2 regions of the Lachnoanaerobaculum sp. MSX33 genome follow, and region 1 is predicted to be linked to the other one. Evidence: riboswitches for the same ligand, from Rfam matches in the RefSeq annotation. Region 1 holds a riboswitch; the other holds the start of a gene.

What was found. Region 1 has a riboswitch for thiamine pyrophosphate ahead of HMPREF1495_RS08015 (thiamine-binding protein). Riboswitches for the same ligand answer to the same signal wherever they lie in the genome.
Region 2: another riboswitch for thiamine pyrophosphate. It lies ahead of thiM (hydroxyethylthiazole kinase); the one in region 1 lies ahead of HMPREF1495_RS08015 (thiamine-binding protein).

What each region holds. Positions count from the first base shown of each region.
Region 1 is NZ_AZXX01000071.1:20,410-25,490, forward strand. Features, by position in the region: gene HMPREF1495_RS08000 (ABC transporter ATP-binding protein) at 1-28, opposite strand, end outside; gene HMPREF1495_RS08005 (ABC transporter substrate-binding protein) at 9-1,013, opposite strand; gene HMPREF1495_RS08010 (ABC transporter permease) at 997-1,761, opposite strand; gene HMPREF1495_RS08015 (thiamine-binding protein) at 1,751-2,056, opposite strand; TPP riboswitch at 2,082-2,181, opposite strand; tRNA gene HMPREF1495_RS08020 (tRNA-Trp) at 2,294-2,364, shown strand; tRNA gene HMPREF1495_RS08025 (tRNA-Pro) at 2,375-2,448, shown strand; tRNA gene HMPREF1495_RS08030 (tRNA-Glu) at 2,456-2,527, shown strand; tRNA gene HMPREF1495_RS08035 (tRNA-Glu) at 2,553-2,624, shown strand; tRNA gene HMPREF1495_RS08040 (tRNA-Thr) at 2,664-2,736, shown strand; gene rsfS (ribosome silencing factor) at 2,764-3,102, opposite strand; gene yqeK (bis(5'-nucleosyl)-tetraphosphatase (symmetrical) YqeK) at 3,103-3,696, opposite strand; gene nadD (nicotinate-nucleotide adenylyltransferase) at 3,689-4,297, opposite strand; gene yhbY (ribosome assembly RNA-binding protein YhbY) at 4,299-4,595, opposite strand; gene obgE (GTPase ObgE) at 4,607-5,081, opposite strand, start outside.
Region 2 is NZ_AZXX01000092.1:80,247-85,327, reverse strand. Features, by position in the region: gene uvrC (excinuclease ABC subunit UvrC) at 1-1,104, shown strand, start outside; gene HMPREF1495_RS11800 (Dabb family protein) at 1,124-1,417, shown strand; TPP riboswitch at 1,459-1,562, shown strand; gene thiM (hydroxyethylthiazole kinase) at 1,742-2,557, shown strand; gene thiE (thiamine phosphate synthase) at 2,544-3,188, shown strand; gene thiD (bifunctional hydroxymethylpyrimidine kinase/phosphomethylpyrimidine kinase) at 3,190-4,002, shown strand; gene cytX (putative hydroxymethylpyrimidine transporter CytX) at 3,995-5,081, shown strand, end outside.

The DNA of each region.
Region 1 (5,081 bases):
TAACCTCACTATTTTGTGATGAATTCATTATCAAGTCCCGCTCCCTCGTCTATAGGGTTTTCTAAAAGGTTGTTCTCATTTAGCCATTTATAAAATTCTCCCCATCTGTCGGCATCAATATACCCCCATGGAGTACCTTCATCGATGTATTGAGCTGATAAATACTCCTGAGATGCCATAGCAAGATTTTTATCTATCTCAGGTGCATATTTTAACAGTATTTCCGCAGACTCCTTCGGATTTCCTGCAGCAAACTCGTATCCTTTTTTTGTAGCCTCAAGAAAGCTCTTAACCGTGTCCTTATCATTTTTTATCATATCATCATTTGTAAAAATTACAGGTGTATAATAGTCAAATGTTGGATTTATATCTTTAAAAGCAAAATAATCAAATTCAAATCCTTTGACATTTGCTGCAATACCTGCCCATCCATAATATACCCAGATAGCGTCTACCTGTTTGCTGCTAAGTGCAGATACCTCATCTGTAACTGTTGAGGGTATAAGATTTACCTTGCTGAAATCTCCACCGTCCTTTTCAACTACATTTTTTAACATAGCTTTTTCTATAGGCATATCCCATGTCGCATAATTTTTACCTTCAAGTCCCTTAGGTGATGTAATTCCGTCATCTTTTCTTGACATTATTCCTGAAGTATTATGCTGTGTTATAGCTGCAACCGCCTTTATAGGAAGCGCATTGTCTCCTGAAAGTGCTCCTGCCATAGTATCCTGAAAGGATACGCCAAAGTTTGCCTTACCGCTTGCAACAAGTACTTCCGCACCGTCCTCAGGCGGTTGAACTATTTCAAGTTCAATTCCTGCATCCTTATAGTATCCCTTCTCCATTGCAACATAAAATCCTGTATGATTTGTATTCGGCGTCCAATCAAGTACCAAAGTCAGCTTTTTACTGCCGGTTTCTGTATTCTTTTTACTCCCACAGGCAGTACTTCCCAAAACCAAAGCACCTACGCTTAATGCGACAAATAAATTCTTAATTACTTTTTTCATGTTTCTCCTCCCATGGCATGGATATCTTCTGTAATATATCCACCGCCTTTAATAATAATAAACTAAGTATAGATATAATAATTATAACTGCAAACATCTTGTCAAAGGCATATGCCTTTCTTACCCTTGTCATATATACGCCAAGACCTCTAAATCCACCAAGCCATTCAGATATTACACCTCCTACTACAGAGTATGAAGCTGAAATCTTCAATGCCGCAAAAAATTTTCCCATAGATGAAGGCAGCTTTATAAATTTATAAATATCAATTTCGCTTGCACCCATAGACTTTAAAAGGTTTATCTCATCTTTGTCCGTACTCTTAAAACTTTCAAGTACACCTATCGTAATAGGGAAAAAAGTCACAAGTACTATCAGTATAATTTTAGGCAAAAGATCATATCCGAACCATAATACCAAAAGCGGTGCAATTGCTATTGTAGGAATCGTTTGGCTGATAATAATAATCGGATAAAAGGTTTTATAAAGTTTTGAAAATCTGTCCATTAACAATGCAAATAAAAGTCCCAGTAGCACTCCTACTGTCAGTCCAAGCATACTTTCAAGCAGCGTATACAAAAGATGATACATGAGTAATGAAAAATCTTCTACCAATGCACTTACTATCTGCACAGGTGAAGGCATAAGATATCCCGGTATTATTTGTAGGCTGCAAAGCATCTGCCAGATCAACAAAAATAAAACACCAAATCCGATCGGGTATATACTGTCTCTTTTATTTTTCATCTGTATGGTGTTTTGTCACCTTTCTGTCTATTGTAAGCAAGTCTCCGTCAGGTTTAAAGCTTACTTTAATATAAGCCATTACCCCCGGTGCACCTGCTCTTATCGCCACATGTTGGCATTCCTTTACAATATCCATAAGTTCGTCATATTCGCCCTCAATGGTTGTTTCAAAAGGACCGACATAATATTTCAAACCTGTACTCTTTATATATGCTATTACCTCATCTACAATTCTTACTATTTCTTCATTGTCATATACTTCAGGTAATGTCTGTATAGCTACACTCGCATTCATATTTACCTCCAAAAAAAGACTGCTCTACGGCAGTCTTTTTCTTTCCTACGCCGGCATTACCCGGATCAGGTTATGGGTTAAGGTAAAAACCTCTCTCAGCCGTATTAGCACCCCTTCAAATATTTACTTTGATTATAATACGAATCCAAAAAAATTCAATCAAATTTTTTATAAAAAATAAAAACTTTTAGTTGACAGATTAGAGCTTAACTGGTATAGTATCAAAGTACCTTACAGAGGGGAATAGTTCAATGGTAGAGCAACGGTCTCCAAAACCGTAAATGGGGGTTCGAGCCCCTCTTCCCCTGCTTTAAATCTCGAGGTGTGGCTCAGTTTGGTGGAGTGCAGCGTTCGGGACGCTGAGGTCGCAAGTTCGAATCTTGTCACCTCGATTTATAAGGCCAATTGGTCAAGCGGCTAAGACGGCGCCCTCTCACGGCGCAAACCCGGGTTCGATTCCCGGATTGGTCATCAAAAAGTATATATCCCGTTAAAGGGCCAATTGGTCAAGCGGCTAAGACGGCGCCCTCTCACGGCGCAAACCCGGGTTCGATTCCCGGATTGGTCATTAAAGGAAGAGTGAAACTCTTCCTTTATTCATATATATGCTTGTGTAGCACAGTTGGTAGTGCAACTCATTCGTAATGAGTAGGTCGTCGGTTCGAGTCCGATCGCGAGCTTAAAAAAGCTGCCTTTCGGCAGCTTTTTTACATTTCCACTTCTATTCCGTCTCTCCAGATTCTGTCAAGATCATAGAAAGCTCTGTCTTCTCTAAGGAAAATATGAACAACAATATCTCTGTAATCCAGCAACATCCATGTTGCATTCTTATTTCCTTCTATAGCATGCGGAACAATTCCTTCTCTACCTAAAATAAAATCAATCTCATCAGATATAGCCTGAACCTGATTTACATTATTTGCACTGGCTATTATAAAATAATCCGCTACGGAACTTACTTTTGTTATATCAATAACCTTGATATATTCGCCTTTTTTGTCATCAATTATATTATAAATCTTTTTTACAATTTCTTTTATTTCCATCTACACCTCTTCATCTCTCAATTCATATGTAAACTTATCTATATACATATCCTGACTGCTCAAATACTCAATAGTTGATTTTGCAATTCTTCCTATCGCTTTAGTTATATCCTCAAATGCAAGTTTTCTTATCTCATCAAGACCCGGTAATTGTTTTCTGTTAGGTTCTATATAGTCTGCAACAAATACAATTTTTTCCAACATACTCATATCTCTTTTACCTGTTGTATGCCATCTTATAGCCGACAAGATAACTTCATCTTTAATATTGTAGTTTTTTCTTGCTAAGTAAGGTGCGTATATTGCATGAAGAATTTGAGGCGCTTTATCTGCCACCAAAGCAACATAAGTTTTATCGGTATAAGGATCGTCAAATCCTTTCATATCCTCTTTGAGTTTTGAAACCTTCTCTCCTTTTGCAACATCATGCAAAATACCTGCAAGTTCCGCCTTTACAATATCCTCTCCATAGCGCATGGCCAAAGCGGCCGATGTATAAGCCACTCCAAGAGTATGCTCATATCTTTTTTTCGGCAATTTATCCTTCAAATCAGCCTTTATAAGGTCTATATTTTCTCGACTAAAATCAAACATATATTTTATTCTCTTCTATATATCTGCAAACACTCTCAGGAACATACTTTGTAATACTTTCTCCGCCTCCGGCCAATTCCCTTATCTGAGTTGAAGAAATATCAATATCCATAGTATCCAAAAAGTAAATACCTTTAATTTCATATTTACTTTTCAGATGCTCAAAATGTTTTTTTAAGGTAAGATTTTCATTGCTGTAATCCCTTGATGCCACTATCAATTTTACTACCTTTAATATGATATCAGGATTTTTCCAGGTTTCTATCTCATAAAACGAATCCGCACCCATAATAAAGTAAAACTCATCGTCAATGTACTTACTCTGAAGTTTTTCCAAAGTATTGAAAGTGTAGGAATTACCTTCTAAAGTATTTTCAAAATCCGAACAATAAAGTCCGCCATGCCCCTGTATCGCCAATTCAATCATGGATTTTCTGATAGAGAATTCACTGATCTTTTTACCAAGCTTATGTGGCGGTGTCTTTGCGGGCATAAACCATACTTCATCAAGATTACACAACTCTTTTGCTTCCTCTGCCAGTATCAAATGTCCGAAATGTATCGGATCGAATGTACCGCCAAGAATACCGATTCTTTTCATATTATTTCAGAAGGTTTATCTTTCTGTTCTTAGGCTCATCAGCCTGTTTATAAAGTACTATCTTCTTTCCTATAACCTGCACCACTTCGCTTCTTGTAAGCTTTGCAATTTCAGCTGCAATTATCTTAGGATCGTCGGCACAGTTTTTCAAAACAGATATCTTTATTAACTCTCTGGGCTCCATAGCCTCTGCAATAGCTGCAGCATTCTCCTCTGTAAGAGAAGCTTTACCTATTTGCATTATAGGGTCAAGGTTCATAGCAAGTCCCTTTAAATATGCTCTTTGTCTACTATTCATTTTTCTCCTATTTACTTATAATAGTCAAACTCATGGCCATACATACGAACAGTATTTCCATCAACTATTCCTGCCTCTTCCAGCTTTTCCAAAACACCTGAAGTCTTTAAGAATTTCTGGAAGAAATCAAATCCCTTCTCAGAATCAAGATTTGTATATCCAAGCATCTTTTCAATTCTTGGACCTTCTACCACAAATACTCCGTCCTCATCGATTTCAACTGTAAACGGAAGATTCTTATCACTTGAATAATCTACTTCAAACTCTTTCTCAAAAACTTTAACAGTTCTGTCTATTGTACTTAAAACATTTACAAGTTCATAGAGAAGCTCCTGTATGCCTTTTCCGCTTACTCCCGATATAGGGAATACCTTAATGTCGGGAAAAGCCTCCTTTATTCTCTCTATTTGACTGTTCTCTTCATCATAGATTGCATCTATTTTATTTGCAGCAATAAGCTGTGGTCTTTCAAGCAGGCTCTCATCA
Region 2 (5,081 bases), on a different contig from region 1:
ACTTCGGATGATTCCAAAGACAGGGATATTATTGCAATGGCAAGAGATGAGAGAGATGCTGTTGTACAGGTATTCTTTATCAGGGAAGGAAAGATGGTCGGTAGAGAACATCATTATATACAAGTGGCAATGGATGATGAAAAAGTTGATATTCTGGAGAGCTTCATAAAGCAGTTTTATGCAGGAACACCTTTTGTACCGAGTCAAATCATGTCACAGTATGAGTTAAAGGATGAAAACCTTATTTCGGAATGGCTTTCCGCTAAAAGAGGTTCAAAGGTAAATATAATTGTTCCAAAGAAAGGCTCTAAGGAAAAGCTGGTAGAACTTGCAAAGAAAAATGCTGAAATTGTTCTAACCAAAGACAGAGAAAAGCTTCAAAGACAGGAAGCAAGAAGTGTGGGAGCTGTAAATGAAATTGAAGAGATTTTATCATTGCCTAATTTAAAAAGAATGGAAGCCTATGATATTTCCAATATTTCAGGTGTTCAATCTGTAGGTTCAATGGTGGTTTATGAGAATGGAATGCCGAAAAAAAGTGATTACAGAAAATTCAAAATAAAAACAGTAATAGGTCCAAACGACTATGCTTCAATGAAGGAAGTACTTACGAGAAGATTTGACCGCGGTGTTGATGAAAAGGATACCGGATTTAATAAACTGCCTGATATAATACTAATGGACGGTGGAAGAGGTCAGGTAAACATCTGCTTACAGGTTTTGGAGGAATTCGGACTTAATATTCCGGTATGCGGAATGGTAAAGGATGATAACCACAGGACCAGAGGATTGTATTACAACAATGTTGAAATTCCTATAGATACTCATTCTCAAGGATTTTTGCTGATTACAAGAATACAGGATGAGGCGCACAGATTTGCAATAGAGTATCACAGAAGTCTAAGATCAAAAACTCAGGTAAAGTCGATACTTGATGATATAGAGGGAATAGGAGTTGTAAGGCGAAAAGCACTTATGAAGCATTTTAAAGAAATTGAAAACATTAAAAATGCAAGTTTTGAAGAACTTATGTCGGTGGAAGGAATGAATAAAAAGTCCGCTACGGCTGTATGTGAATTCTTTTCAAAATTAAAAAAAGACTAATATATGTAAAGGAGAATTTATGTTAAGACATATCGTAATGTGGAAGTTTAATGAGGGTGTGGATAAGCAAATTATAGGTGAAGAGATAAAAAGCAGTCTGCTTGATTTATGCAAAAGTATGGATGAAGTAGTCAAGGCAGATATTGTTTATAATGTTTTACCTACAAGTACTCATGATTTGGTTTTGATACTTGATGTAAATGATGAGGATGCTCTTAATAAGTATGCAACATCAAAAGAGCATGTGGCAATTGTTGAAAGCTTAATTAAGCCGAATACAAATTCAAGAGTTGCAATTGACTTTTTTTATTGACATTTTTAATTGCAGTGATATACTTTTTGTAAAATATAACGATATAAACTTGGGAGCTTATATATAGGCTGAGAGGGAAGTGTGACTTTCGACCGTTTACCTGATTTGGATAATGCCAACGTAGGGAGATGTTTTTTGACTTTCTTTTCAGGAGATACAGGTTCTTGTATCTCATTTTTTATTGCAAAAATTTACCTGAATATAAGTATATAAGTTTTATGGTTAAAACTTTAATTTAGGAGGGTTACTTATGAATAAAAGTAATGTCAAAAAGACGGTTGTTTCAGATTTGTTGTTTAAAATTGTGGGTAGAGAGGTGAGAATATGATAAAAGAAATGCTTGAAAATGTCAAAAGAAAATCACCTCTGGTACATAATATAACAAATTATGTGACTGTAAATGACTGTGCAAATATACTTCTTGCTTGTGGAGCAAGTCCTATAATGGCTGACGATTTGGATGAAGTTGCAGAGATAACATCAATATGTTCAGGCCTTAATATAAATATAGGTACATTAAATAAACGAACGATTCTTTCAATGATTGCGGCAGGTGAAAAGGCAAACGAATTGAATCATCCTATAGTACTTGATCCTGTGGGAGCAGGAGCATCCAAATTAAGAACGGATACTGCAAAAATACTGCTTGAAAAGGTAAAATTCAGCGTTGTACGTGGAAATTTATCAGAGATAAAATGTCTTGCCGCAGGAAGAGGTAATACGAGGGGTGTTGATTCCGTTGATTTTATCAATGAAAAAAATCTTGATAATGTTGTTGAGTTCGCCAAGGATTTTGCATTGAAAAACTCCTGTGTAACAGTTATAACATCTGCCATTGATATAGTTACGGATGGTAAAATTGCATATTGTGTATATAACGGCGACAGTATAATGAGTAAAATTACCGGAAGCGGATGTCAGCTTTCAGCTATGACGGCAGCATATATAAGTGCAAATCCTGACAACATTTTAGAAGCCGCTTTTGCCTGTGTAAGTGCAATGGGATTATGTGGAGAAATAGCAAAGAAGCGTATGACAGATAAAGACGGTAACAGCAGCTACAGAAATTATTTAATAGATGCGGTTTATAATCTTACTCCTGATGAACTTGAAAAAGGAGCAAGGTATGAGATTAGATAAAAAATACATGCATCTTTATGCGGTTACAGACAGAGCATGGACAGAGAATAAAACTTTATATGAGCAAATAAAAGATGCACTTGAAAGCGGTGTAACCTGTGTGCAGCTTAGAGAAAAAAGTCTTGATGAAGACAGCTTTATAGATGAGGCAAAAAAGATATCGCAACTGTGTAAACAGTATAATATTCCATTTATTGTAAATGACAATCTTAATGTGGCTATTGCTTCAAATGCCGACGGAATACATATAGGGCAGGATGATATGGAACTTAAAGATGTCCGCAGGATTGTAGGAGAAGATATGATAATAGGAGTTTCAGTACATACGGTAGATGAGGCTGTCTCGGCACAAAGAAACGGTGCAGATTATATAGGTTTAGGTGCGGTATTTGAAACTTCTACAAAAAATGATGTAGGTATTCTCTCATATGAAACATTAAAATCAATATGTGAAGCTGTAAATATACCTAAAGTGGCAATAGGCGGAATAAATTCTAAAAATATATTAAAACTTAAAGGAAGCGGTATAGACGGTGTTGCAGTAGTCTCTGCAATATTTGGAGCCGCCGATATAAAAAAAGCGACAAAAGAACTTTACAATTTGGCAAGTGAATTAATCGAGGGGACATGATATGAAAAAAGTATTGACAATAGCCGGAAGTGATTCAAGCGGAGGGGCAGGTATACAGGCTGATATAAAAACAATGACTGCAAACAATGTATATGCAATGAGTGCCATAACGGCACTTACAGCACAGAATACTACAGGGGTAAAGGGAATTCTAAATATTGCTCCTGAATTTATAAAGAGCCAGTTGGAGATGATTTTTGATGATATTTTTCCTGATGCCATAAAAATAGGCATGGTATCTTCGCCGGAAATAGTGGAAGCTATTGAATATGAACTTCTAAAATATAAGGCGAAAAATATTGTACTTGACCCTGTAATGGTAGCTACAAGCGGATCAAATCTTGTGGAGAACAGTGCAATAAAATCAATAAAAGAAAAACTTTTTCCTCTTGCAAGAGTGATAACGCCGAATATACCTGAGGCGGAAGTACTTTCCGGTATAAGTATTAAAGATGAAAAAGACATGTTGGAGGCGGCAAAAATAATTTATGAAAATCATCATTGTGCGGTATTGTTAAAAGGGGGACACAGTATAAATGATGCAAATGATTTATTGTATGAGAATAAAAAAGCAAAGTGGTTCTTAGGAAAACGTATAGATAATAAAAATACTCACGGTACTGGATGTAGCCTTTCATCGGCAATAGCATCAAATCTTGCAAAGGGATATACACTTGAAGAATCCGTAGAAAGGGCAAAGAACTATATATCAGATGCTTTACTTGCAATGCTTGATATAGGAAAGGGGAGCGGCCCTCTAAATCATGCATTTAATATAAACGGAGAGTATGCAAAGGAGGCGGATAATGAATAAGAAGACATCAGTATTTGAAAACGGTTTGATATGGTTTGGAGCCGCAGTATCCATAGCAGAGATTTTAACAGGTACATACTTTGCATCTTTAGGATTTTTAAAAGGATTACTTGCCATAGTACTTGGACATATAGTAGGTTGTATTTTACTTTTTCTAGCCGGAATGATAGGTGCAAAGACTCAAAAAAGCGCAATGGACACCGTAAAGATAAGTTTCGGAACAAAAGGTGGTATTTTCTTTGCAATATTGAACATCTTACAGCTTTTCGGTTGGACGGGTATAATGATTTATGACGGTGCCTCAGCTACTCAAGGTATATTGCCTATAGGACATTTTATATGGTGCATTGTTATCGGCGGACTGATTTTGGTGTGGATACTTATAGGGGTTAAAAATTTAGGTAAGTTAAATGTAATTGCCATGTCGGCATTATTTTTAATGACAATAATTTTAAGCTTTATAATATTTAAAGGTGGGACAGCATTCGATAAAGGAGATAACAGTATGAGTTTCGGTGCCGCAATGGAGCTTTCAATAGCCATGCCGCTTTCATGGTTGCCTCTTATCAGTGATTATACAAAAGAGGCAAAAGAGCCTGTTAAAGCAACTGCAGCAAGCAGTATTGTTTACGGCTTTGTAAGTATCTGGATGTACATTATAGGAATGAGTGCGGCCTTATTTACAATGGAGTCGGATATAGCCAAGATTTTACTGAAAGCCGGACTTGGCATAATGGGACTTTTTATAGTGGTACTCTCCACAGTGACTACAACATTTTTAGATGTGTATTCGGCAGGAGTATCTACAGAATCAATATTTTCAAAAATAAAGTCAAAGTGGGTGGCGGTAGCTGTTACCGTAATAGGAACTTTGGGAGCAATTGTATTACCTATGGATGATATTACAGGATTTTTATATCTTATAGGGTCGGTGTTTGCACCGATGATTGCAATACAAATAGCGGATTTCTTTATATTGAAAATAAGTAATGATAAAAAAATGTTTTCAATAAAAAATATTATTATCTGGGTGACAGGATTTATAATATACAGAATCTTGATGAAGTTTGATACACCGA